DNA from 3 places in the Photobacterium sp. DA100 genome. Region 2 is predicted to be linked to each of the others. Evidence: riboswitches for the same ligand, from Rfam matches in the RefSeq annotation. Region 2 holds a riboswitch; each other region holds the start of a gene.
What was found. Region 2 has a riboswitch for thiamine pyrophosphate ahead of thiB (thiamine ABC transporter substrate binding subunit). Riboswitches for the same ligand answer to the same signal wherever they lie in the genome.
Positions count from the first base shown of each region.

Region 1: linked by a shared signal. The riboswitch ahead of thiC (phosphomethylpyrimidine synthase ThiC) and the one ahead of thiB (thiamine ABC transporter substrate binding subunit) in region 2 are both predicted to bind thiamine pyrophosphate.
Region 3: linked by a shared signal. The riboswitch ahead of thiD (bifunctional hydroxymethylpyrimidine kinase/phosphomethylpyrimidine kinase) and the one ahead of thiB (thiamine ABC transporter substrate binding subunit) in region 2 are both predicted to bind thiamine pyrophosphate.

Region 1 covers NZ_CP119423.1:35,649-43,850, forward strand. Annotated here, with positions in the region: gene PTW35_RS00180 (voltage-gated chloride channel family protein) at 1-1,208, shown strand, start outside; TPP riboswitch at 1,319-1,416, shown strand; gene thiC (phosphomethylpyrimidine synthase ThiC) at 1,532-3,454, shown strand; gene thiE (thiamine phosphate synthase) at 3,454-4,683, shown strand; gene moeB (molybdopterin-synthase adenylyltransferase MoeB) at 4,694-5,455, shown strand; gene thiS (sulfur carrier protein ThiS) at 5,463-5,681, shown strand; gene PTW35_RS00205 (thiazole synthase) at 5,682-6,452, shown strand; gene thiH (2-iminoacetate synthase ThiH) at 6,463-7,575, shown strand; gene PTW35_RS00215 (aminopeptidase P family protein) at 7,729-8,202, opposite strand, start outside.
Region 2 covers NZ_CP119423.1:3,449,556-3,457,757, forward strand. Annotated here, with positions in the region: gene leuC (3-isopropylmalate dehydratase large subunit) at 1-1,174, shown strand, start outside; gene leuD (3-isopropylmalate dehydratase small subunit) at 1,191-1,793, shown strand; gene PTW35_RS15675 (DUF547 domain-containing protein) at 1,960-2,742, shown strand; TPP riboswitch at 2,831-2,958, shown strand; gene thiB (thiamine ABC transporter substrate binding subunit) at 3,068-4,048, shown strand; gene thiP (thiamine/thiamine pyrophosphate ABC transporter permease ThiP) at 4,086-5,651, shown strand; gene thiQ (thiamine ABC transporter ATP-binding protein) at 5,651-6,370, shown strand; gene PTW35_RS15695 (PhoH family protein) at 6,441-7,817, opposite strand; gene rapA (RNA polymerase-associated protein RapA) at 8,164-8,202, shown strand, end outside.
Region 3 covers NZ_CP119424.1:759,764-767,965, forward strand. Annotated here, with positions in the region: gene PTW35_RS21110 (DUF480 domain-containing protein) at 1-439, shown strand, start outside; gene PTW35_RS21115 (GIY-YIG nuclease family protein) at 564-842, shown strand; gene PTW35_RS21120 (YaeQ family protein) at 1,020-1,559, shown strand; gene PTW35_RS21125 (YdcF family protein) at 1,662-2,306, shown strand; gene tenA (thiaminase II) at 2,381-3,046, opposite strand; gene PTW35_RS21135 (ABC transporter substrate-binding protein) at 3,078-4,037, opposite strand; gene PTW35_RS21140 (ABC transporter permease) at 4,082-4,924, opposite strand; gene PTW35_RS21145 (ABC transporter ATP-binding protein) at 4,911-5,678, opposite strand; gene thiD (bifunctional hydroxymethylpyrimidine kinase/phosphomethylpyrimidine kinase) at 5,699-6,526, opposite strand; TPP riboswitch at 6,589-6,685, opposite strand; gene PTW35_RS21155 (PhnA domain-containing protein) at 6,874-7,446, opposite strand; gene PTW35_RS21160 (hypothetical protein) at 7,703-8,191, shown strand.

The DNA of each region.
Region 1 (8,202 bases), 460 kb from region 2:
TTTATCTTTTACCGCTGGCCGGGATTGTGATTGTTTATTGCTACCGTAACCTAGGGAAAAACTCCGAGGGGGGCAACAATCTCATTATGGATGAGATCCATGAGCCCGGTGCCGGAATTCCTGCCCGTATGGCTCCCTTGGTATTGATAACAACAGTGATCACCCACCTATTCGGGGGATCGGCTGGCCGTGAAGGAACCGCAGTACAAATCGGTGGGGCATCGACTCACTGGCTGGCTCGCAAGTTCAGGCTCAATGAAGCGGATACCCGGTTGATTTTGATTGCCGGTGTGGCGGCAGGTTTTGGTGCCGTATTCGGTACGCCGCTAACAGGCGCAATCTTTGCCCTAGAAGTGCTGGCGATAGGACGCCTGCGCTATGATGCAATTATTCCTGCCTTGTTTGCTGCTATCTTGGCAGATGTCGTGTGTTCCGCTTGGGGAGTGCACCATACCCACTACCGGATAGATTTCCTCGAAACCATTACCCTGTTTGAACATGCTGTCAAAGTAGACCTGCTGATGATCGCCAAGATTGTGATTGCTGCCGTGGCTTTTGGTCTAGCGGGATACCTATTCGGAGAACTGACCCATGCCTTTAAAGATATCTTCAAAGCGACACTCAAAAACCCGTACCTGATAGTAGTTGTTGGTGGCTTGATTGTTATAGCGGCCGTGCAGCTGATCGGTAACTATGATTATATCGGTTTGGGGGTTTACTCGAGCAGGGAGGGAGGTGTCAGTATCTTAACGGCCTTTCAGGAGGGGGGAGCAGAGTGGTACAGCTGGCTACTCAAGTTGCTGCTAACGGCGATTACCCTAGCTGCCGGTTATAAGGGCGGGGAGGTCACACCGCTGTTCTTTGTCGGAGCAACATTGGGCAATACCATGGCATGGGTGCTGGGTGCACCGGTTGATTTGTTTGCTGCATTAGGCTTTCTAGCTGTATTTGCAGCTGCGACCAACACGCCGTTGGCCTGTACCATCATGGGCATCGAGTTATTTGGTGCCGAGCACATGCTGTATTTCGCCATTGCCTGTTATACCGCTTACTACTTCAGCGGACACACCGGGATCTACTCTTCGCAGCGAGTGGCGGTACCTAAGCTGTTTGATTTGGAGGGGGCACCCAAGATCACCCATAAACTGGGTGAGTTGAGGGAAACCCATTCTTCTTTGCTGAAGACACTTGTGAAGCGTTTCAAATAAATTTGTCGTGCTAAACGGAGTTATGCAAAAGTAGCAAGGCTTTTGCCTTTTAAGTATTAATTTTTGGGGTTCTGCCTTGCCGAGGCGGAACCCCTTTCATATACTGCAAATTCAACTTGTCGGAGTGCCACTTGGCTGAGACCGCATTGCGGGATCCGTAGAACCTGATCAGGCTAATACCTGCGAAGGGAACAAGAGAGACCATCTGTATCACTGTATTCACAGTGGCTGTTTCAGACGACACTATACAGCCTACGTATAGCCTCTTGTTTACGCACCCATCCGCCAAGCAACTTCCCTGTTATGGACCAAAGGAAATTGCTATGTCGAATCGCAAACAAGCGAGACTGGACGCGAAACAATTTATCGACTCATTGACCACCCAGGCTTACCCGAACTCCCGGAAAGTCTATGTCACCGGGAGCCGCGAAGATATCCGCGTGCCAATGCGTGAGATTGCCCTGGCCGATAGCTTGGTCGGTGGAACCAGAGAAGCCCCTGTTTTTGAAACTAATGAACCGGTACGGGTCTATGATACCTCCGGTTTCTATACCGATCCTGAGCAGCCTGCAAATATCTACACTGGCCTGCCTAAGCTTCGTGAAGGCTGGATCGAGGAACGGGGGGACACCGAGTTGTTGGGCGAGCTGAGTTCTCAGTTTTCCAAAGAACGCCTGGCCGATGACACCCTTGATGAACTGAGGTTTGAGCAACAGGCGCGCATTCGCCGTGCCAAGCCAGGCAAAAATGTCACCCAGCTGCATTATGCACGCCAGGGGATCATCACTCCTGAGATGGAGTTTATTGCCATTCGTGAAAACATGGGCCGCGCGAAATACCGTGATGAGGTACTAAACCAGCAGCACCCGGGCATGGCGTTTGGTGCCAACCTGCCAAAAGAAATCACCCCTGAATTTGTCCGCCAAGAAGTCGCTGAAGGCCGGGCAATTATCCCATCGAATATCAATCACCCTGAAACTGAGCCGATGATCATCGGCCGTAACTTCCTGGTCAAGGTCAACGCCAATATCGGTAACTCGTCTGTCAGTTCGTCGATTGAAGAGGAAGTGGAGAAGTTGGTGTGGTCGACCCGTTGGGGGGGCGATACCGTCATGGATCTCTCGACCGGTCGTAACATTCACGAAACCCGAGAATGGATCATCCGCAACAGCCCGGTGCCGATCGGCACGGTGCCTATGTATCAGGCTCTGGAAAAGGTCAACGGTATTGCTGAGAACCTCAACTGGGAGGTCTTTCGAGATACCTTGCTCGAGCAAGCTGAGCAGGGCGTGGATTATTTCACTATTCATGCCGGCGTGCTGCTGCGTTATGTCCCGATGACGGCGAAAAGGGTTACCGGCATTGTCTCGCGCGGTGGCTCTATAATGGCTAAGTGGTGTCTGGCCCATCACAAGGAAAGTTTCCTGTATGAGCATTTCCGGGAGATCTGTGAAATCTGTGCCCAGTATGATATCGCCTTGTCACTGGGAGATGGCCTGCGTCCTGGATCGGTGGCTGATGCCAATGATGAAGCGCAGTTCAGCGAGCTGCGTACCTTGGGTGAGCTGACCAAAGTTGCCTGGGAATATGATGTTCAGGTGATGATCGAAGGGCCGGGGCATGTACCGATGCACATGATCAAAGAGAACATGGAAGAGCAGCTCAAGCACTGCCATGAAGCACCGTTTTATACCTTGGGGCCTCTGACGACCGATATTGCACCGGGCTATGACCATATTACCTCCGGCATTGGTGCAGCCATGATAGGTTGGTATGGCTGTGCCATGCTGTGTTATGTCACACCAAAAGAACATTTGGGCCTACCGAATAAAGAAGATGTAAAGGTGGGGCTGATCACGTACAAGCTGTGTGCCCATGCGGCAGACTTAGCAAAAGGACACCCCGGTGCTCAAGTGCGCGATAACGCCTTGTCGAAGGCTCGCTTTGAGTTCCGCTGGGAAGATCAATTTAACCTGGCTTTAGATCCTGAAACGGCTCGAGCCTACCATGATGAAACCCTCCCTCAGGAATCCGGCAAGATCGCCCATTTCTGCTCGATGTGCGGACCGAAATTCTGTTCGATGAAGATCTCGCAAGAAGTCCGTGACTACGCGAGCGGGCTGGAGAAAGCCGGTGATTTGGCCGTGCGGATGTTGGATGACCCCCTTGAGGGCATGCAGCAAAAAGCCGATGAGTTCCGGGCCAAGGGGAGTGAGTTATATCACCCAATCAAAGAGGAAAGTTAATGAACGCGTTGTGTTTACCCGATCACTTGGCGCCATTACTGATGCATATCGAGCCGTTGTTGGCAGCGGCTGATAAATACCAGCTTGGTGAAGCCGTCAGTATGGAGTGGAGCGGATCGGAGGTGGTAGACATTCACCTTGAAGGTGAAACCTTCTCGGTGGCGTTTAATCCGTCTGAAAGTGTGGCGAAGGGGTTGGAAGTGCGTGATCAGTGGCTCGCCCCTTATCCGACCTTGGCAGAGATGCAGCACGAGGTCGCAAAGAATCCAGCTTTGGTGGTTTGCGGTCTGCCGACAGATCGAGGCTGTGTCGATATCTGGCACCATCTCGGAGAAGCGCGTGGCGTATATTGCCACCATGCCGGGGCCAGTGAGCCGCAACGAGCCATGCTGCTGGCTGCGCTGGCATTGGACTACCCGCTGGAAGATGCGGTCACGCTATCGCGTGCCCATGCCCGTGGTTACCTTGAAAGCCATGCTGATGGCTATGGCGAAACCGGATGGCCGATGGTGCGCGCCTTGTTTCCGCGCCCGCTGACGGCCAATCATCCTGAATGCAATGAGCTGGGCTGGGCCAGCAAAGAAGTGGCGGTGGCACCGTTTGCGACCGTAGAACGCGATAAGCTGGCGTTGTATCCGGTGGTCGATACCGCAGAGTGGGTTACTCGTTTGCTGGAGCTGGGGGTGAAGACGACCCAGCTTAGGATCAAAGATCCGTTTGAGCCCACTTTACCGGCGCAGATCAGCACTATCGTTGAGGCAGGTAAGCAGCATAATGCCCAGGTGTTTGTAAATGACTACTGGCAGTTGGCCATTGCTCACCAAGCTTATGGTGTTCACCTTGGGCAGGAAGATCTGGAAACGGCTGATCTGGCGGCGATCCAGCAAGCAGGACTGCGGCTAGGTCTCTCGACCCATGGCTACTACGAAATCCTGCGTGCCGCGGAGTTTGCCCCAAGCTATATCGCACTGGGTCATATCTTCCCGACAACCACTAAGGATATGCCATCAAAACCGCAGGGGCTTAACCGCTTGGCGCTTTATCAGAAGCTGATAGGTGACGCGTTCCCAACTGTGGCGATTGGCGGCATTGACTTGACCCGTGCCGAGCGTGTCTGGCGTACCGGGGTCAGCAGTGTGGCAGTTGTCCGCGCTGTCACCCAAGCCGACGACCCGGCGCAGGCTGTCACGGCATTTGGCGATATCTTAGTGCGTAACGCGGCCGAGTAGGAAGGCAACTATGCTCAGTGATCAGGAATTTCTCCGTTATAACCGTCAGATCATGCTGCCGCAGATCGGCGAATCTGGCCAGCAGTCACTGTCCGACGCCCAAGTTTTGCTGGTTGGTGCTGGCGGTTTGGGATCGGCTGCGGCTTTGTATCTTGCAGGTGCAGGAGTTGGCAACTTGGTGATTGCCGATGATGACACTGTCGATAGCTCCAACCTTCAGCGCCAGGTGGTCTATCGCGATAGCGATCAGGGCAAAGCCAAGGCACCGATGGCAGCGGAGCAGTTGCAGGCGTTAAATCCGCATATCCGTATCCGGGCGGTGAAAGCCCGGCTGGCTGATCAGCGGTTGGCGATGGAGGTATCGCTGGCTGACGTGGTGCTCGATTGCTCTGATAACTTAGCAACGCGATACGCCGTCAATCACGCCTGCTTCAAGGCCAATAAGCCCTTGATATCGGGAGCGGCGATCCGCTGGCAGGGGCAGTTGATGGTTTTTGATTTCCGGCAGGGAAAAGGACCTTGCTATCACTGCTTGTTTCCGCGCCAGGCTGGGACGATTGATGAACCACAGAACTGCAGCAATTCCGGGATCGCCGGGCCGGTGGTCGGCACGGTCGGCAATTTGCAGGCATTGGAAACCATTAAATTATTGACCGGTGCTGGCGAGGTGGGCTTTGGCACGCTGCGCCAGTTCGATGGTCTGACGATGGGCTGGCAAGCCTTTCAATTACCAACAGATAGAGCGTGCCCGGTTTGCGGCACGGGAGAATAGAACCATTATGACGACAGCGACGCTGATCCAGGTACGGGTCAATGATAAATCAGTCGAGGTTCCAGAAGGCCAGTCTCTCAGCGCATTGTTGACGCAGCTGGAGATGCCGCTGCAGGCCACGGCCGTAGCCTTGAACGAAGATATTGTCGCCCGCAGTGAGTGGGAAACAACATTACTAAGCGCCGGCGATCGCATCGCCTTGTTCCAAGCGATTGCAGGAGGATAAATGCTAACTATCGCTGATAAGACGTTCTCGTCACGCCTGTTTACCGGTACCGGTAAGTATGCCAACCGCCACACCATGGCTGAATCAATCATCGCTTCGGGCTCCGAGTTAGTGACCATGGCCCTTAAGCGCGTGGATATCGAAAACCGTGATGATGATATCCTGGCGCCGCTAATTGAGGCTGGGGTAAACCTGCTACCCAATACTTCTGGTGCTAAGAATGCCAAGGAGGCAGTGTTTGCGGCCAAGCTGGCTCGAGAAGCGCTGGGTACCAACTGGTTGAAATTGGAAATTCACCCGGACCCGAAGTACTTGATGCCAGATCCGATCGAGACGTTGGCGGCGGCGGAAGAGTTGGTCCGTGAAGGATTCATCGTGTTGCCATATTGTCACGCTGATCCTGTTTTATGTAAGCGCCTGGAAGAGGTGGGTTGTGCGGCGGTGATGCCGCTGGGTGCACCGATTGGCTCCAACAAGGGGTTGGCTTCGCGCGATTTCCTCGAAATCATCATCGATCAGGCCAAGGTACCGGTGATTGTCGATGCCGGTATTGGTGCGCCATCTCATGCCGCTGAGGCTATGGAGATGGGGGCGGATGCAGTGCTGGTAAATACGGCAATTGCAGCGGCAGCCGATCCTGTTGTGATGGGGCGTGCCTTCAAGCTGGCGGTAGAAGGTGGTCGTATGGCTTATGAGGCGGGTTTGGCGGGAACGGTCAACCATGCTATTGCCTCCAGTCCGCTAACGGCGTTCTTGGATCAGCCAGCTTAAGGAGCTTGCGATGAGTTTCGTTGATGAGTGGAAGCAGCTGGAATGGGATGATATCCGGATGTCCATCTATGGCAAGACGGCGGTGGATGTCGAGCGGGCGCTGCGCAAGCCCAAGCGTGATCTGGAGGATTTCAAAGCCTTGATCTCACCGGCGGCAGAGCCTTATCTCGAGCAGATGGCGCAGCAGTCGGCAGCATTGACCCGTAAGCGCTTCGGCCATACGGTGTCGTTTTATATCCCGCTATACCTGTCCAATTTGTGTGCCAATGCGTGTACCTACTGTGGGTTCTCGATGGAAAACCGCATCAAGCGTCGCACTTTGGATATGGCTGAGATTGAGCGCGAGTGCGAGGCGATCAAGGCCAAGCAGTTCGACAGCATTTTGCTGGTGACCGGTGAGCATGAGCGCAAGGTCGGGATGGAATATTTCCGTGCAGCACTGCCGGCAATCAAATCCCATTTCAGTTATCTGGCAATGGAAGTTCAGCCGCTGGAGCAGGATGAGTATGCTGAGCTGAAGACCCTCGGCCTGGACGCGGTCATGGTCTACCAGGAAACCTATTGTGCACCGACTTATGCCCAGCATCACTTGCGCGGCAACAAGATGGACTTTGAATACCGGCTGGAAACGCCGGATCGTCTGGCCAAGGCTGGCATCGACAAGATTGGTATTGGGGCACTGATTGGTCTCGAGGAGTGGCGTACCGATAGCTTCTTTGTTGCCGCACATCTGGATTACCTGGAACGAACCTACTGGCAGACCCGTTATTCGATCTCTTTCCCGCGACTGCGTCCTTGCGAGGGGGGACTGCAGCCCAAATCGGTGATGAATGACCGCCAGCTGGTACAGCTGATCTGTGCCTACCGCCTGCTTAATCCTGAAGTAGAGCTATCGCTGTCGACCCGTGAATCGGCGCAGTTCCGTGATAATGTGCTGCCCTTGGGGATCACCACGATGTCGGCAGAGTCCAAGACCCAGCCGGGCGGCTATGCCGATGATGTGCCAGAGCTCGAGCAGTTTGCGATCAGCGATGAGCGCCCGGCTGCCGAAGTGGCCTCGGCAGTTAAGCAACGTGGTTTTGAAGTGGTGTGGAAGGACTGGCACCACGCCTATTCGGGTTAACAGACCGTAGTTATTTGGCGCTAAACCGTTAAATACTTTACTGCAGGGTATAAATAACAAAACGCCCGCACAGCATCCCTGTGCGGGCGTTTTCTTTATATTGTTGGCATTGCAGCAGTTGGTGCTATGCGACCAACAGCAGTTAACTGACTATCACCGTGCTAGCGGGGCGGTTGCCTGCTCAAGCCAAGCTAGATCATCACCTTGCAGCGAAGGGCTCAGTACGTCGAATACGGTTTGATGGTAGTTGTTAAGCCAGTTTAGCTCGGCGTCTGTCATCAGAGACAAGTCAACCAGGCGACGGTCGATAGGCGCGCGGGTCAGTGACTCGAAGCCCATTACTGTCATGTCGCCGGCGGTTTCGACTTCGACAACCAGCTCTAGGTTTTCGATACGGATCCCGAAGGCATCTGCACGGTAGTAACCCGGTTCGTTCGACAACACCATACCCGGCAGCAGGGCGGTAGGGTTGTGCACTTTGGCAATGCGCTGCGGACCTTCGTGAACACTCAGGAAGTGGCCGACGCCATGGCCGGTACCGTGATCGTAATCGAAGCCGTGGGCCCAAAGATGCTGGCGGGCAAGGGCATCAAGCTGTGAGCCGGTGGTGCCTTTCGGGAAACGGGC
Region 2 (8,202 bases):
GATGGAAACCCTGGCCAAGAACTGTGAAGAGTTCGGCGTCACCCTTTATGACCTAAACCACAAATACCAAGGCATCGTCCATGTCATGGGCCCCGAGCTGGGCATCACCCTGCCGGGCATGACGATTGTCTGTGGTGACTCGCACACCGCGACCCACGGTGCGTTCGGCTCACTGGCCTTTGGTATCGGTACCTCGGAAGTCGAGCATGTACTGGCGACCCAGACCCTCAAGCAAGCGCGCGCCAAAACGATGAAAATCGAAGTCAAAGGCAAGGTCGCTGAAGGCATTACCGCCAAAGACATCGTATTGGCAATCATCGGCAAGACCACGGCAGCCGGCGGTACCGGCCACGTGGTGGAGTTCTGCGGCGAAGCCATTACCGATCTGACCATGGAAGGCCGTATGACGGTCTGCAACATGGCTATCGAGCTAGGCGCCAAAGCCGGCCTTATCGCCCCAGACCAAACCACTTTCGATTACATCAAAGATCGCAAGTTCTCACCGGCGGGTGACGATCTAGAAGCAGCTATCGAATACTGGAAGACCCTGAAAACTGACGACGATGCCCAGTTCGACACCGTGGTTACCCTAGAGGCCAAAGACATCAAGCCGCAGGTCACCTGGGGCACTAACCCAGGCCAGGTAATTGCCGTGGACCAACCTATCCCTGCACCAACTGACTTTGCCGATCCGGTCGAGCAAGCATCTGCAGAGAAAGCATTGGCTTACATGGGCTTGGAAGCCGGCAAGAAGCTGTCTGACTTTGCTATCGACAAAGTATTCATCGGCTCTTGTACCAACTCGCGTATCGAGGACATGCGTGCCGCCGCGGCAATTGCCAAAGGCCGCAAAGTCGCCGCCAACGTACAGGCATTGGTCGTTCCTGGCTCGGAGCAGGTGAAAGCCCAGGCTGAAAAGGAAGGCCTGGACAAGATCTTCATCGAAGCCGGTTTTGAATGGCGCCTGCCGGGTTGTTCAATGTGCCTAGCCATGAACAACGACCGCCTAGGCCCGGGCGAGCGCTGCGCCTCAACCAGTAACCGTAACTTCGAGGGCCGCCAGGGCCGTGATGGTCGTACCCACCTGGTGAGTCCCGCCATGGCGGCAGCGGCGGCGTGTGCCGGCCACTTTGTGGATATCCGCGAACTAGAAAACGTTGCAGAAACGGCTTAAGAGAAGGAACGAGACAATGACAGGATTTAAACAACACACCGGCTTGGTCGTTCCCTTGGATGCCGCCAACGTCGATACCGATGCCATCATCCCTAAGCAGTTTCTGCAGAAAGTGACGCGCACTGGTTTTGGCAAGCACCTGTTCCATGACTGGCGCTTCCTCGACGATGCCGGCGAGCAGCCTAACCCAGAATTTGTGATGAATGCGCCGCGCTACCAAGGTGCCAGCATCTTGCTGGCACGCGAAAACTTCGGCTGTGGCTCGTCGCGTGAACACGCCCCGTGGGCACTGGCCGATTACGGTATCCAGGTGATGATCGCGCCAAGCTTTGCCGATATCTTCTACGGCAACTCGATCAACAACCAAATGGTACCGGTTCGCCTGACCGAACAAGAAGTCGATGAGATCTTCCAGTACGTCGAGGCCAACGAAGGCGCGGAGATCACGGTAGACTTGGAGGCTATGCAGGTCACGGCCAACGGCAAGCAGTACAGCTTCGAGATTGACGAATTCCGCCGCCACTGCCTGTTGAATGGTTTGGACAACATCGGCCTGACCTTGCAGCACGAAGACAAGATTGCCGAGTACGAAAGTAAGATCCCTGCGTTCTTGGCGTAACGCCATTACTGTTTTCGCCAAATACTGAAAACACAAATGCCCCAGTTCATTATGGCTGGGGCGTATTTTTTTCTTTTTGCAATAAACTCCCCTCACACCAGGTCGTCTAAGCTAGTGATACCCAGGTAATTTGTATTAACTTGGGTGAAATAACCGAGGATATCCTATGCGCTTTTTTGTCAGCCTGCTGCTTCTCATCTTATCGGCCTGCGCCTTCGCCGCTCCCAAAGCCGATCTCTGGCCCTACTGGCAGCAATACGCCACTACCGACTCGCAAACGGTCGACCACAGCCGCTGGCAGCGCCTGCTCGATAAGTATTTGGTTGTCCAGCCCAACCAAACCCTGTTTCGCTATAACCAGGTGACCGACAGCGACAAGTATGAGCTGGATCGCTACCTGCGCGACCTGACGAGGCTTGATCCACGCCAACTGAGCCGCCACGAGCAGTTTGCCTATTGGGTCAACCTCTACAATGCCCAGACGGTCAAACTGATCCTCGATAGCTACCCCGTGTCATCCATCACCAAACTGGGCGGTTTTTTCAGTTTCGGACCGTGGGATCAGCAAGTGCTTACCATCAACGGCAAAACCCTATCCCTCAATGATATCGAGCACCGCATATTGCGCCCGATCTGGCGCGACCCGCGTATCCATTATGCGGTCAACTGCGCCAGCCTGGGGTGTCCGGATCTCCAACCGGAGGTATTTACGGCCAGCAACCGCGAGCGCTTGCTGGACAAGGCGGCCACCCGCTTTATCAACAGCCGCAAGGGCGTCAATACGCAGGGCGGCAAAACCAAGCTCTCTTCGATTTATGACTGGTACGGCAGCGATTTCGGTAGTCAGGCCCAGCTACAGAAACACATCAACCAGTATCGTCAAGGTACGCCAATCAGCCTTGGCAATGTCAGCTATGACTACGATTGGTCGCTCAATGAGCTCAGGTAACCGGCCACCCCAACCGCTCTCCATGCCTAAGCCAGCATAATCATACGTTCCTGCTGGCAACCCGTAGCCCGGCACATTACAATAACAAGCGTTCTCATTGGGGAGCGCTTGTCTGGTAGCACTGCGCTATCAGAGCAAGCTGCTGAGATTGCCGCGGCAAGACCCACAGAACCTGATCCAGTTAGTACTGGCGTAGGAATTGAGTTCGATACGGTAAGCCTTCTTATCCCGCCGGGTTGGCATGACGCCAGCCTGCGGCTCAACCCTGTGCCGCTCGTACGATTATTTTTCCTCTTGCCGGACGCAAGAGCATCAGGAGCGCATAGTGAAAAAAATACTCCCACTTGTTACTTTAGCCGCCATGCCAGCACTGGCTGCGGACAATACCCTTACGGTTTACACCTACAGCTCTTTCGCCTCTGACTGGGGGCCGGGACCAGCCATCGAGCAAGCGTTCGAGGCACAGTGCGAATGCAACCTGGAATTTGTCGCCCTGGATGACGGGGTGTCGATCCTCAACCGTATCCGCCTCGAAGGCAAGCGCACCAAAGCCGATGTATTGCTTGGGCTCGATAACAACCTGATTGCCGAGGCCAAGAAAACGGGCCTGCTGGCCGAGCACCAAGTGGACACCAGTAAACTCACCCTGCCAAACGGCTGGAGCGATACCACCTTCGTGCCTTACGACTATGGTTACTTTGCCTTTGTCTATGACCGCACCAAACTGGACAACCCGCCGAAAAGCTTGGATGAGCTGGTCAGCCGTGATGATCTGACTATCATCTACCAAGATCCGCGCACCTCGACGCCGGGCCAGGGCCTGATGCTGTGGGTGAAGTCAGTCTACGGCGACCAGGCACCGCAAGCCTGGCAGCAGCTGGCCAAGAAAACAGTCACGGTTACCAAGGGCTGGTCTGAGGCCTACAGCATGTTCCTCAAGGGCGAGTCAGATATGGTGCTCTCTTACACCACCTCGCCTGCCTATCACCTGATTGCCGAGCAGGACGATAAATACCAGGCAGCCGACTTCAGCGAGGGCCATTACATGCAAGTGGAAGTGGCGGCCAAACTCAAAACCAGCCCTAACCAGACGCTGGCCGACGAGTTTCTTGCCTTTATCCTGACCCCGGAGTTCCAATCCGTGATCCCGACGGGCAACTGGATGTATCCGGTAACGGATGTCGCCCAGCCAGCCGAGTTCAAGGTTCTCACCCTACCGGGCAAGGCCCTGGAGTTTTCTGCCGAGGAGGTTGCCAAGCAACGCAGGAACTGGGTACGCGAGTGGCAACAGGCTCTGACCAAGTAGCAGGCACTCACTTTTGAACACACGCAATACCCAACTGATGCCCGGCCTTGTCACCGCCGGGCTTATCCTGTGCCTGGTGATCAGCGCCCTTGGTGCCCTGGTCAATGAGGCCAGTGCTCTCGACATTGCCTCGCTATGGCACGATCCCTACCTACGCCATATTACCGGTTTCTCCTTTACCCAGGCCCTGCTTTCAACCCTACTGAGCACGCTGCCGGCGATCCCGGTTGCCTATGCCCTGTCACGCCGGCAATTTCCCGGCAAAGCCTTGCTGATGCGGATCTTTGCCATGACCCTGGTGCTGCCGGTACTGGTCGCGGTATTCGGCCTGCTGGCGATCTACGGCAACAACGGTGTGCTAACCGGGGTACTGGCAATGCTGGGCTGGCAGGGCAGCTTTTCACTCTACGGCCTGCAGGGGATCTTGTTGGCCCATGTTTTCCTCAACCTCCCTCTGGCAGCACGGCTGTTTGTCCAAAGCCTCGAGGGGATCCCCTTTGAGCAGCACCAATTGGCCACCCATCTCGGTATGTCGAGCTGGCAGACCTTCCGCTTCGTTGCCTGGCCACGACTGCGCCAGCAACTTCCCCATGTCGTCAGCCTGATCTTTATGCTGTGCTTTACCAGCTTTGCGGTCATCATGGCACTGGGCGGCGGCCCCAAGGCAACCACGATTGAGCTGGCTATCTACCAGGCCCTGCGCTACGACTTCGACCTGGCCGGCGGTGCGATTCTCGCCCTGTGGCAGATGCTGCTGTGTTGCAGCCTGGTGCTATTGAGCCAGCGCTTTGCCAAGCCGCTGGCGACCTCGAGCCAATCCATCACAAGCCGGCGCCAGAGCCAGTTTGACAGTCTGGCCAGCCGCTGCTGGGACTGGGGCTGGATCGGGTTGGCCCTGCTGCTGGTACTCCCCCCGCTGATTGCGGTCATCCTTGCCGGGTTCAACAGCCAAACCCTCACCTCGCTGCGCAGCCCCGGGCTGTGGCAGGCAGTATTCAACTCACTGCGGATCGCCAGTCTGGCTTGTCTTTTGGCAGTGGTTGGCGGGGTGGCAATCCTTCTGACCAGCAGGCAATGGCGGCTTCGCCACCAGCGCTGGCAGGCTGATGGCCTGGATCTGATCGGCACCATTATCCTGGTCACGCCGGGGCTGGTCCTGAGTACCGGGATCTTCCTGCTGCTGCGCCAGTTCACCGATGCGTTTGCCGTCGCTTTCTGGGTTGTCATCGCAGTCAATGCCCTGATGGCGCTGCCGTATGTACTCAAAACCCTCAGCCAGCCCATGCTCCACGTTGCCCAGCAATATGATCCCTTGTGCCAAAGCCTCGGGATGGCCGGGCTATCGCGGCTCAAGCTGGTGGAATGGCGGGCCTTGAAAAAGCCATTTGCCCAGTCTCTGGCGATCGGCTTTGTCCTGTCACTCGGTGACTTGGGCGCAATCGCGCTGTTTGGCAGCCAGGATTTCCAGACCCTGCCACTGTATTTGTTCCAGTTACTCGGCAGCTACCAGATGGACGCCGCCGCCGTGGCTGCCCTGATCCTGCTCACCCTTAGCCTCGGTCTCTTCTCCTTGGTTGAAAAACTGATCATCCGGACTCCATGATGTTAATTTTGCAGCGCCTACAACATTGCTTCCATCACCCCAAGCAACCCGGCCAATCTACCCAGCTATGTTTCGACCTCAGCGTAGAGGCCGGAGATATTGTCGCCCTGCTCGGCCCGAGCGGTGCCGGTAAAAGTACCCTGCTTGCCATGGTGGCAGGCTTCCTCGCCCCCGACAGCGGCACGCTGACGGTCAACGGCCAGCCTATCGTCCAGCAGCACCCGGCCCAGCGGCCGCTCTCAATCTTGTTTCAGGAGCACAACCTGTTCCCCCACCTGAGTGTGTATGAAAATATCGGCCTCGGCTTGAACCCGGCCCTCAAGCTCAGCAACGAACAGAAAGAGCAAGTGGTGGTCGCCGCGGCGAAAGTTGGGCTCCAGGGCTACCTTGACCGCCTGCCGGAGCAACTCTCCGGCGGCCAGCGCCAGCGGGTGGCCTTGGCACGCTGCCTGATCCGCCAGCGCCCTCTACTGCTGCTTGATGAGCCGTTCTCGGCCCTGGATCCGGCACTGCGCAAGGAAATGCTGGAGCTGGTCAGCAAACTGGCCCGGGAGCAGGGAACGACCGTGCTGATGGTCACCCATAGCCCAGAGGATGCCCTGAAAATTGCCGACAGGTGCGCCTTTATCTACCAGGGGCGGGTGAAGGTGTTTGGTCCGTGCCGGGACGTTTTGGCCGCCCCCAGCGATCCTGCCCTGGTACATTACCTCGGCCACTGAGGGGCATGAACGGAAAAGCGAGCCAGATGGCTCGCTTTTGCTAATAGGTTACAGATAAGACCTGCAGGTACTACAGGTTTTCCTCGGCGAACTCAGCCAACCGGCTGCGGACAACGCCATTGAGATAGATATTGGCACTGCCCTCAAAATTCTTGAAACGCTCGACGATATAGGTCAAGCCCGACGTAACAGGAGACAGGTAACTGGAGTCAATCTGGGCCAGGTTACCGGAACAAACCAGCTTGGTGCCCTCCCCGCAGCGAGTGATGATGGTTTTGATCTGGGAGGCGGTGAGATTCTGACACTCATCCAGTAATACAAATGCATTCTGGATGGAACGTCCGCGCATAAAGTTAATCGATTTAAATTGAATATTGGCCTTGTCGTAAATGTACTTCATCGAGCCATCGGTACACACATCGTGTTTGTGCAAAGCCTCCATGGTATCGGTGACCGCCGCCAGCCATGGCATCATTTTCTCTTCCTCAGTACCCGGTAGGTAACCAATGGACTCTGCTATTTCCGGGGTATTACGGGTCACGATGATCTTGTCATACATCCCTTTTTCTATCACTTGCTCCAACGCCGCTGCCATGGCCAGAATGGTTTTACCACACCCGGCAGGACCCGTTAGGATCACCAGGTCAATTTTCGGGTCCATCAAAGCATCCAGCGCCATGCCCTGGTAGATGTTTTTCGGGTGGATCCCCCAGGCCTGGCGGCTTAGCATCCGCTCGTGGCCGATATCTTTCAAGGTCAGGGTTCCAGCATCAATCGATTGGACCCGACCGGCAAAGTCACTGTCCTCGTCAATCAGATATTGGTTGATAAATGGCGCCTCGAACAACTCCGCTGGCAGAGTATGCACGGTCGAGCGTCCCTTCTTCTCCGAATAGCATTCACCGACCCGCTCCCAGAAGTTGCCACTGAACTGGTAGAACCCCTTGGTCAGCATTTTGACATCATCAATCAGCTGGTCGGTGCGATAGTCGTCGACAAAACAGACCCCGGCCCCTTTGGCACGCAGCCGCATATTGATGTCTTTGGTGATCAGTACCACTTCTCGCGGGGCGTAGTGGGCCTGGAGAAACAGTACGCCATTGAGGATACGGTTATCCCCTGCCTTGTCGGCAAAGGCGTGGACCGTTTCGGTGACTTCGTAATCGGCAAAAATGGCAACCTTGCCAAGCTCGCCACCTTGTGGGCTAAGAGGAATACCCTCGGCGATTTGCTCGGGGGTGGCGTCATGGAAGATATCTTCCAGGGTGCGGATGGCAACCCGGGCATCACGGGAGACATCCCGCTTACTGTCCTTGATGCGATCGAGTTCTTCGAGCACCGTCATCGGAATAACAACATCATGCTCTTTGAAGGAATAAACTGCGAGGGGCTCATGAAGCAGAATATTGGTGTCTAGAACGAAAACTTTCCTGCCAGCTTCATCCATAGGTACCTCCTTGGTAACAAAACGGTGGGTGCTCCACCAGGGTATTTCCTGTGCCCGCCAAACGGGGGTAATACTATTTAAGACCGGAGATAATTAAAAAAATGTGACAGTTACAGTTTGGTACTTTCTTGTCACAATGACCGTGACCTTGCTCACGGCTTGCAGTAACATTACTCCCCTTTTTACCGGTGCGGATTCTGGCTTACACTTATATACCGATACTCGCTGCCAGCGGCAGCTGGTAGATACCATCTAGTACGGTATTACTTTGAGTGTAGTTCATAAATGCTGGTGCATCGGCTTAGCATTTTCCTTAATTTCAAATAATTAGAAGGTTTTAACCACTATGCCATTTGCTTTGGGCCAACGTTGGATCAGTGATACT
Region 3 (8,202 bases), on a different replicon from region 2:
GAGTCGAGTGGCTAAATATCAGCACCGATTCTGCAACACGGAATTCAGTACTTTCCAGTTCAGTAAGCAAGAGAAGGCAATTATCTGTGTGATGTTGCTGCGTGGTCCTCAATCGCCTGGAGAGTTGCGTACCCGCACCAATCGATTGTGCAACTTTGCCGATGTCAAAGAAGTGGAAGTCGTACTGAGTACTCTATCAGAGCACCCGAAAGGGCCGTTTGTTATCCAATTGCCTAAAGAGCCGGGCAAGCGCGATTTCCGCTATATGCATCTGTTCAGTGGCGAAGTTGACATTGAAGCGTTGCAACAGCAAAGCGCTGCGGTAGGAAGCCCATCGTCACCGTCTTCTGAGCGGCTGACGGCCTTGGAAGACGAGGTTGCAGAGCTTAAGAAAGAAGTGGAAGAGCTCAAGGCAATGCTTGAATCTTTAACTTCATAAGTGTCCAATAAGCGATCTATGTTGCCAGCCCAGCAATTGCTGGGCTTTTTTGTAAAGGTAGTAACTTAGCATGACGGGGTCTGAAAGCAACCAACCTGCCAATTGCGATAACCAACAAAATAAAATGGGTGAATGGTCGGTCTATTTAATTAGGACAGCTGCCGATCAGCTGTATTGCGGTGTGACGACCGATGTAGAAAGACGGTTCAACGAGCACGTTTCTACCAAGCGGGGAGCCAAATTTTTGAAGGGCAAAGGCCCACTGCAGTTGGTTTGGTCGGAGTGTGTCGGTGATAAACGACTGGCCATGCAGCTTGAATATCGTATCAAGCGCCTATCGAAGTGCAAAAAGGAGCAGTTAGTTGCTCGTGGGCTTAGCGTATTTAGCTTGGTTGAGTCATGAACTATAGTCGCTGAGAACACGTACCAATAGATAATGTTTGTCTTTTTTTAACTTAAATTCAATTGTTGGTTGATTTTTGCGCGTATGTCAGGCAATTGAAATTGAACCTTCTTCTTGTTCAAACTACACTGCGTTTATCATTTTTATATTATTATTTTATTTTCCCAGGATAATTTTATGGCACTTAAAGCCACTATCTACAAAGCCCAGTTCAATGTTGCTGATCTAGATCGCCATGTTTACATCGACCAGCAGCACACCTTGGCGTGCCACCCATCAGAGACCCTACAACGTTTGATGCTTAGACTCATAGCATGGGGGTTTAATGCTGATGAGGAATTGCAGTTCACTAAGGGGCTTTGTGAAGCCGATGAGCCAGCGCTTTGGCAGAAAAACCTTAGTGATGAAATTGAACTATGGATTGATCTGGGCCTGCCAGACGAGAAGCGTTTGAAGAAAGCTGCTCACAAGGCAAAAAAAGTCATTATTGTTGCTTATGGTGACAATGCGGCCCCGGTTTGGTGGAAGCAGCATCAGGCAAAAGTCAGCCAGTACGGTAATATCTCCGTGGTGTTTTTCAATGACGAAACGCTAGCGGAATTAGAAACACTGGTTGAGCGAACTATGAACCTTCAGCTAACCATTGAAGCTGAACAGGGCTGGTTGATGGCCGGTGATAAAAGCTGTACCTTGGCGCCAGAGTGGTGGCTTCGCTAATACCGCTCTATCGCTGTCGAATGTCACGCATCAGTCACAGAATCCTTGCATCATAGCCTTTTAGGGTACGTTTTCGCGATTTCAGCAATAAGGAGTATTGCAATGGCATCAAGTGTGCATGCTTTAGCAACAAAAGTGTGGAATTATCATCATCTTAATCACACGCTCTCGCCAAGCGACTGCATTTTTGTATTATGTAGTAACGACATTCGAGTCGCCGAGCATGCAGCAAGATTGTTTCTCGATGGCTATGCCCCATACATCGTTTTTTCTGGCGGTGAAGGTGAATTGACGCGGGGGATGTTCAAGGGGTCAGAGGCTGAAGCGTTTGCAGAAGTGGCTATGGATATGGGTGTGCCGGAGCATGCCATTCTGATTGAGCCTCAATCCACCAATACCGGTGAAAATGTCCAGTTTACCCGAGCCTTGCTTGAGGTGAAGGGGTTAGATCCTTCCTGTTTTATCATCGTGCAAAAGCCGTTTATGGAACGGCGTGCTTACGCCACATTCCAGCAGAACTGGCCAGGTAAGAAGGTACTTGTATCTTCGCCGCCGATTGGTTTTGACGAATACCCCAACGAGACGTTGTCATACAGTGATGTGATTAATGTCATGCTGGGAGATCTGCAGCGAATAAAGGTATATCCGTCTTATGGCTATTCGGTTGAGCAGGACATTCCTGCTGAAGTTTGGCTGGCTTATCAACAGCTAGTCGAGCTGGGCTTCAAGGAGCACTTGATTGGGTAAGGTAGGACTGATCGTTCTTTGTGTTTGAAAAAGCCCTGTCATTCGACAGGGCTTTTGGTTAGGGATATTGATATCTATTGTGCGGCATTCATGCCCTGTTCCCAGAAAGCAATTTCCATACGTGTTGCAGTTTTGAATATTTCACATAAGCGCTGGCCACGCTTACTTGCAAGCGGAATTTCTTCCAGCATAGCATCCAAGCGGCGAATGGTTTCTGCGACCCCAGATTGATACTCTTCACCCCTGTAGAGTTCAACCCAGCTGCGATATGGGTTGCCTTCAAGTTTGGTTTCAGACCACTTTTCTAGCCGCTGTCCCACAACCGCATAGCCAATAGCGCATGGTGCCAGAGCGGTAAATAGGTCGGTGCGATCGCCAGCCATACCCGTATCTAATACATAACGGGTGTAACAGACGGTGCCGAAATCTTCGGGCTCAGCTTCCATCTCTGTAGCTGACAGACCCCAGGTTTGGCAATACTCAATGTGATGATTCATCTCTGACTCGAGCAATGCACTTAAGCCAGGCAGCGGCTCACGCATTTCTGCCAAGGTCGAGGATTTGAAGATAGCGAGGGCGTATGCTCGGGCATAGTGTTTTAAGAACAAATAATCTTGTTTCAGGTAGTGGAAAAAAGCGTACTTGTTCAAATCTCCTGTCGCCAGCTGATTGACAAACTCGTGCTCGGTGTAATCGACCCAGTCTTGTTGGCAATGGTTGATCAGATCTTGATATTTCATGGTGTGTCCTTGTTCGCGAAATGAATTACGCTCAATACGTCAGCACGTAATCTTTGGCTTTTGGTAGTGTTTTGATGATGTTGTGCTGTTTCATGAACTCGGCGTATTCATCATAGCGCTTTAGCTCCACCGCTCCCGGGCGGAGAGCAAAGCGAGTAAGAGTATCTTCCCACGCTCGACGGTTTAGATCGTTGTTCAGCGTATCAGGCGAGTAGGCAACGAACTCTTTCCATGCCTGTTCCGGATGGTTGATCAGGTATACCGTCGCTTTTTCGATGGCTGTGTTGAACTTGTTAATGGTCTCTGGGTTGTATTTGTGCTTATTGGCAACAAAAATAAGCTCGTCGTAAGGTGGTACACCGTGCTCTTCCGGGTAGAAGGCCGTTGCGTCGTAGCCTTCGATTGCGAGTTGGTTAAGCTCGAAGTTGCGCAGGCCACCCCAAATGGCATCCACTTTTCCGGAAGCCAGCGAAGAAGATAGGGCCCAACCAACGTTGATTATCTTTACGCTATCCATATCCACACCTTCTGAGCGCAGCATGGTACCTACAGTAGCATCTTCGTTGCCGCCAATTGCGACGCCGATGTTTTTACCTTTCAAATCAGCCAGTGATTTAATTCCTGACTTGTCCAGGACGATCATGGAGTTAAGCGGGCCCGAGATCAATGTGGCTGAACGCACCAGAGGCAGGTCTGCGGCTGTGCTAGAGATAAGCGTGCTCTGGTAAGACACTGCAAGATCAATCCGACCTGCGGCCACCAGCTTATCTGGCACACTTGGATCCGCTGGTTCTTGAATTTGAACCTGCAAACCCTGTTCAGCAAACCACCCCTTTTCTTGAGCAAGAATAATCGGGCCGTGGTTTGGGTTGACGAACCAGTCCAGCATGAGAGTGACTTTTTCTTGTGCCGACGTGCTGAAGGATGCCAACATCAGTGCTGCGGCAGCAATAAGATGCGGTTTACCCGCGGTGAAGAAAGTGGTTTTCATTTTATTTCCTTGTTGTTGAGCGAAAAAAGCATTCCGTTAATAAACTATTGGCTCTGCCATGGAATGGCTTTCTTTAATAAAAAGTCGGTGATGAAGTAGAGGCTGATGGAGAAAAAGGCCAAGATAAACAATGCGGCAAACATTTCATCGACAAACATCCTCGCATTGGCTTGGAGCATGAGGTAGCCCAGCCCTTCACTTGAGCCGACCCATTCGCCGATGACTGCCCCAATGGGGGCAACGACAACCGCAACCCGTACCCCTGAAGCTAAAGCAGGCAGGGCTGCGGGCAGGCGGATTTGCCATAGCTGTTGCCAGCGGGTAGCCCCCATGGTCGTTGCTAAGTCAAGGTAACCTTTGGGGGTATGGCGAAGCCCGTCATAGCAGCAGGTGGTGACGGGGAAAAAGATGATCAAAGCTGCCATGACAACTTTTGATGCCATGCCGTATCCAAGCCACAGCATGAGAATGGGCGCAATAGCGAATACCGGAATTGCTTGGCTGGTGATCAATACTGGCAGGAGCCAGCGGCGCAAAGGTTCGAATAGCAGCATTTGCAGGGCGAAGAATAGCCCCATTGCCAAACCAAGGAGAAGGCCAAACAAGACTTCAGTCCCAGTGACAAGCGTGTGATGCCAGAGCACATCGGCACGTTCGACCAGCTTGGACAGCACAGCGACAGGACCAGGCAAGATAAAGGGGGGGAGGTCAAACACAATTACACCGGTTTGCCACAACCCCAAGATGATCGCAAAGCTGGTGACAAAGCGTGCTGTTGGATGAGACAGCAAGGTGTTTTTGCCCTTACGCGATCCTCGCTTAACCGCTTGTTGTTCTAGCAAGGGGTTTGACAGCTTTGACGTTAGTGTTGGCTCAGGCATAGTCATTCTCTAGCTCGTTGATAATTCCCTGCTGGTGGGCGGCAAGTTCACCATCAAATAGCCTTGGTGGGGAACAAGCCGGTACCGGTAAGGCCCGAACCGAAGCCGGTGAGCCTGCCATCATATAGATATGGTGCCCAAGACGAAGTGCCTCTTGCGGATCATGGGTTATCAACAAGACAGTTTTCCCAGCAAGCAGGCTCGCTGACAGTGACTGTAATTTATGGCGGGTTACGGCATCGAGTGCTGAAAAGGGCTCATCCATCAATACCAAGGGCTTGTCTTGCATTAAGGTACGGGCTAAAGCAACGCGCTGGCGCATTCCTCCGGAGAGCTGGTTAGGCATTGCCTCGGCTTTGTCGGCCAGCCCCACGGCATCGAGCAATGCCATGGCTTTAGGTTTATTGGCTTCCTGAACAGAACCAAATCGGGTACTTAAGCACACATTGCTGATGACATTGAGCCATGGCAGCAGCAGATCTTGTTGTGCCATATAGGCAATATTGCCAGCCAGCGGCAGATCATTGCTGGTGGTTATTGAGCCGCTCCAGGCAACATTTTCCTCAAGAAGCCCTGCTAGGTGGCGAAGCAGAGTAGTCTTCCCACAACCACTTTTACCGAGCAGGCAGGTCCATTGTCCAGCCGGAAGCTTAATATCTAGCTGGTTGAACAGGGGAGAATGGCCATCATTGTACCTGAGTGTTAACTGCTCGATACCGACTGTCATTCCCTTGGTCTGAGTCGTCAGAGTCTTATTCATCGTGTGTGCTGTTTCCATGCTTACTCGGGCTTGAAATGGCCGGCAAAGAAATGGTTCACCGGGCCATGACCAGCGCCAATCTGAAGAGCATCAGCATTTTCTATTGCTTTGGTAATGTAGGCCTTGGCATGCCTTACCGCTTGTTCTAGCGGGTAGCCCTGTGCAAGAAAAGAAGCGGTAGCCGCAGACAGGGTACAGCCTGTGCCGTGCGTATTGCGGGTCGCGATTCGCGGCGTACTCATGCGCACGACGTCATTTTCGAGGATCAATAAATCAGTACTGGAGGCGTCATTTTCCAAGTGGCCACCTTTGAGCAGAATCGAACGGGAACCGATTGCTCGTAAAGCAGAGATCATGTCAGCCATTTGATGTTCATTCTGTGGGAGGTCGGCTCCAATCAGCGCAGCAGCCTCAGGAAGATTTGGGGTGATCACATCGGCAAGCGGAAGCAGTTCGGACTTAAGCGTAGAGATGGCATCTTGCTCAAGCAGCAAGTCGCCGCTTGTTGCCACCATAACGGGGTCAATCACCAAAAACCTTGGTTGGTATTGGCGTAGCTTTGTCGCCACCATACGAATAATATTCGCATCACTTAACATGCCAATTTTTACTGCTTTAATGTCTAGATCGGTAAAGACTGCATCAAGCTGTTGCTCTACAAAAGCAGGATCAATGGCTAGGATACCGGAAACACCTTGGGTGTTCTGCGCTGTCAGGGCGGTGATTACCGAGCAGGCGTAACCGCCTGTCGCCGAGATTGCTTTGATATCGGCTTGGATACCGGCTCCACCGCCGCTGTCAGAGCCTGCAATAGTAAGGGTGATCGGAGTATTTGATGAAATTGGCATAGCTACCTCTAACTTTAGACGCAAGGTAGCCGTTGCCATCGCCCCTGGGCCGGGGACGGAATAGGACAGTTCAGCTAGTTCCCTACGCCATTATTAAATGGATCAGGTTCAACGGGTCCCACTACGTGGTCTCAGCGCTTGGCTCCCCGACTAACGGACAAATTTTGTCTACTCGGTCAAAAACAAATATTGACCTTTTAAAATATATTTCTGGCGCATGTGCCTGAAGATGCGAGTAATCTAAACATGTTTTTTACCATAGAGCAAACATGTAAGGAATAAAATGAGGAAGTGATGACGAAAAACAGGAGGGGAGACAGGCAGCCATGAGGTGGCTGCCCATTCAATTACATTTTTTTGCAGTATGCTGCGATGATAACCATGTTAGTACCTGCGGCTTTGCCTGTAATATGCAGTGGGTTATCTGTCAGGCGGATACCACGTACAGCTGTACCTTGTTTGATCACAAGGTTAGATCCTTTAACTGGCAGGTCTTTGATGATCGTTACGTTGTCACCAGCCTCGAGAGCAGTGCCGTTTACATCAACAGTTTTAATCGCATTTAGTTCAGCGAGTGCGATGCCTTTTTCTGCCCATTCGATCATGTCTTCTTCCATGTACATCATATCTAGCAGGTCTTGTGCCCAAGTTTCAGAAGACAGACGTTTAAGTAGGCGGTAAGCCATAACCTGTACCGCTGGCTCCTGGCTCCACATGCTGTCGTTTAGGCAACGCCAGTGGTTCTGATCCAGTGTTTCTGCGTCTTCGATTTCTGTACGGCAAGTACCGCATACCATCACACAGCTACCTGCGGTTTGGTCAGGAGAAGCAGGTACTTCGTAAACGCTCAGACTGTCTTCTGAACCACATAGTTCACACTTAGCGCCAGCGCGCTCTTTAACGATAGATTCAATGCTCATAGGAATATTCCAAGGAAGTGTAATGGTGTTCCTTACCCATACGGGTAATTGTTCGGTTTATTATGCCATTTAATTCTGAGAAGAAAAGGAATGAAGATCAAGATCACAATACTCTCATCTATTTACGGACAAAAAACAGCCGAATTAAAAAGTTAAGTAAAAATAATGCAACAAAATTGTAGGGTGTAATGTTGAAATGAGACTAAGATCTAAGAGCCTATCCAAGTAGTTATAGATAGAACAATAGGAAGCAGTTATGAAAAAGGCATTGTTTTTGTTTTCAGCTTTAGCACTGACTGGATGTGATGATGAGGATGTGGTTAATACGCTTACAGGTAAAGCCGAAGTGTTTGCCGTCACCGGAGCTGAAATTGCGGGAGCGCAAGGGTATACCAGTATTGAAAGCATCGAAAATACGTACCCGATCACTTTACCCGATGAGTTTCCCGCTGGCTCGGAAGCCGATTTGGATAACAAGCTGGGAACGTTAGGTATAGATATAGATGATACTGACTGTGGTGTTATAGATACAAGTGGAGATGTTTGCTTTGGCGCGGGGAGCAATACAGTTTGCGTACCGGATGAAGTGACAAAGCTCGGCATCAAACTCTATACCATTGATATGGGTGAAGTCAGGCGTGCATATGATAATGGGTTTTATCCTAAATTGGCCGCTGACTTTTTAGGTGATACCTACGCAAATTTTGATATTGAGCGAGTAAGCTGTGCAAGCATAGGTATGTAGTTTCCAGTTAG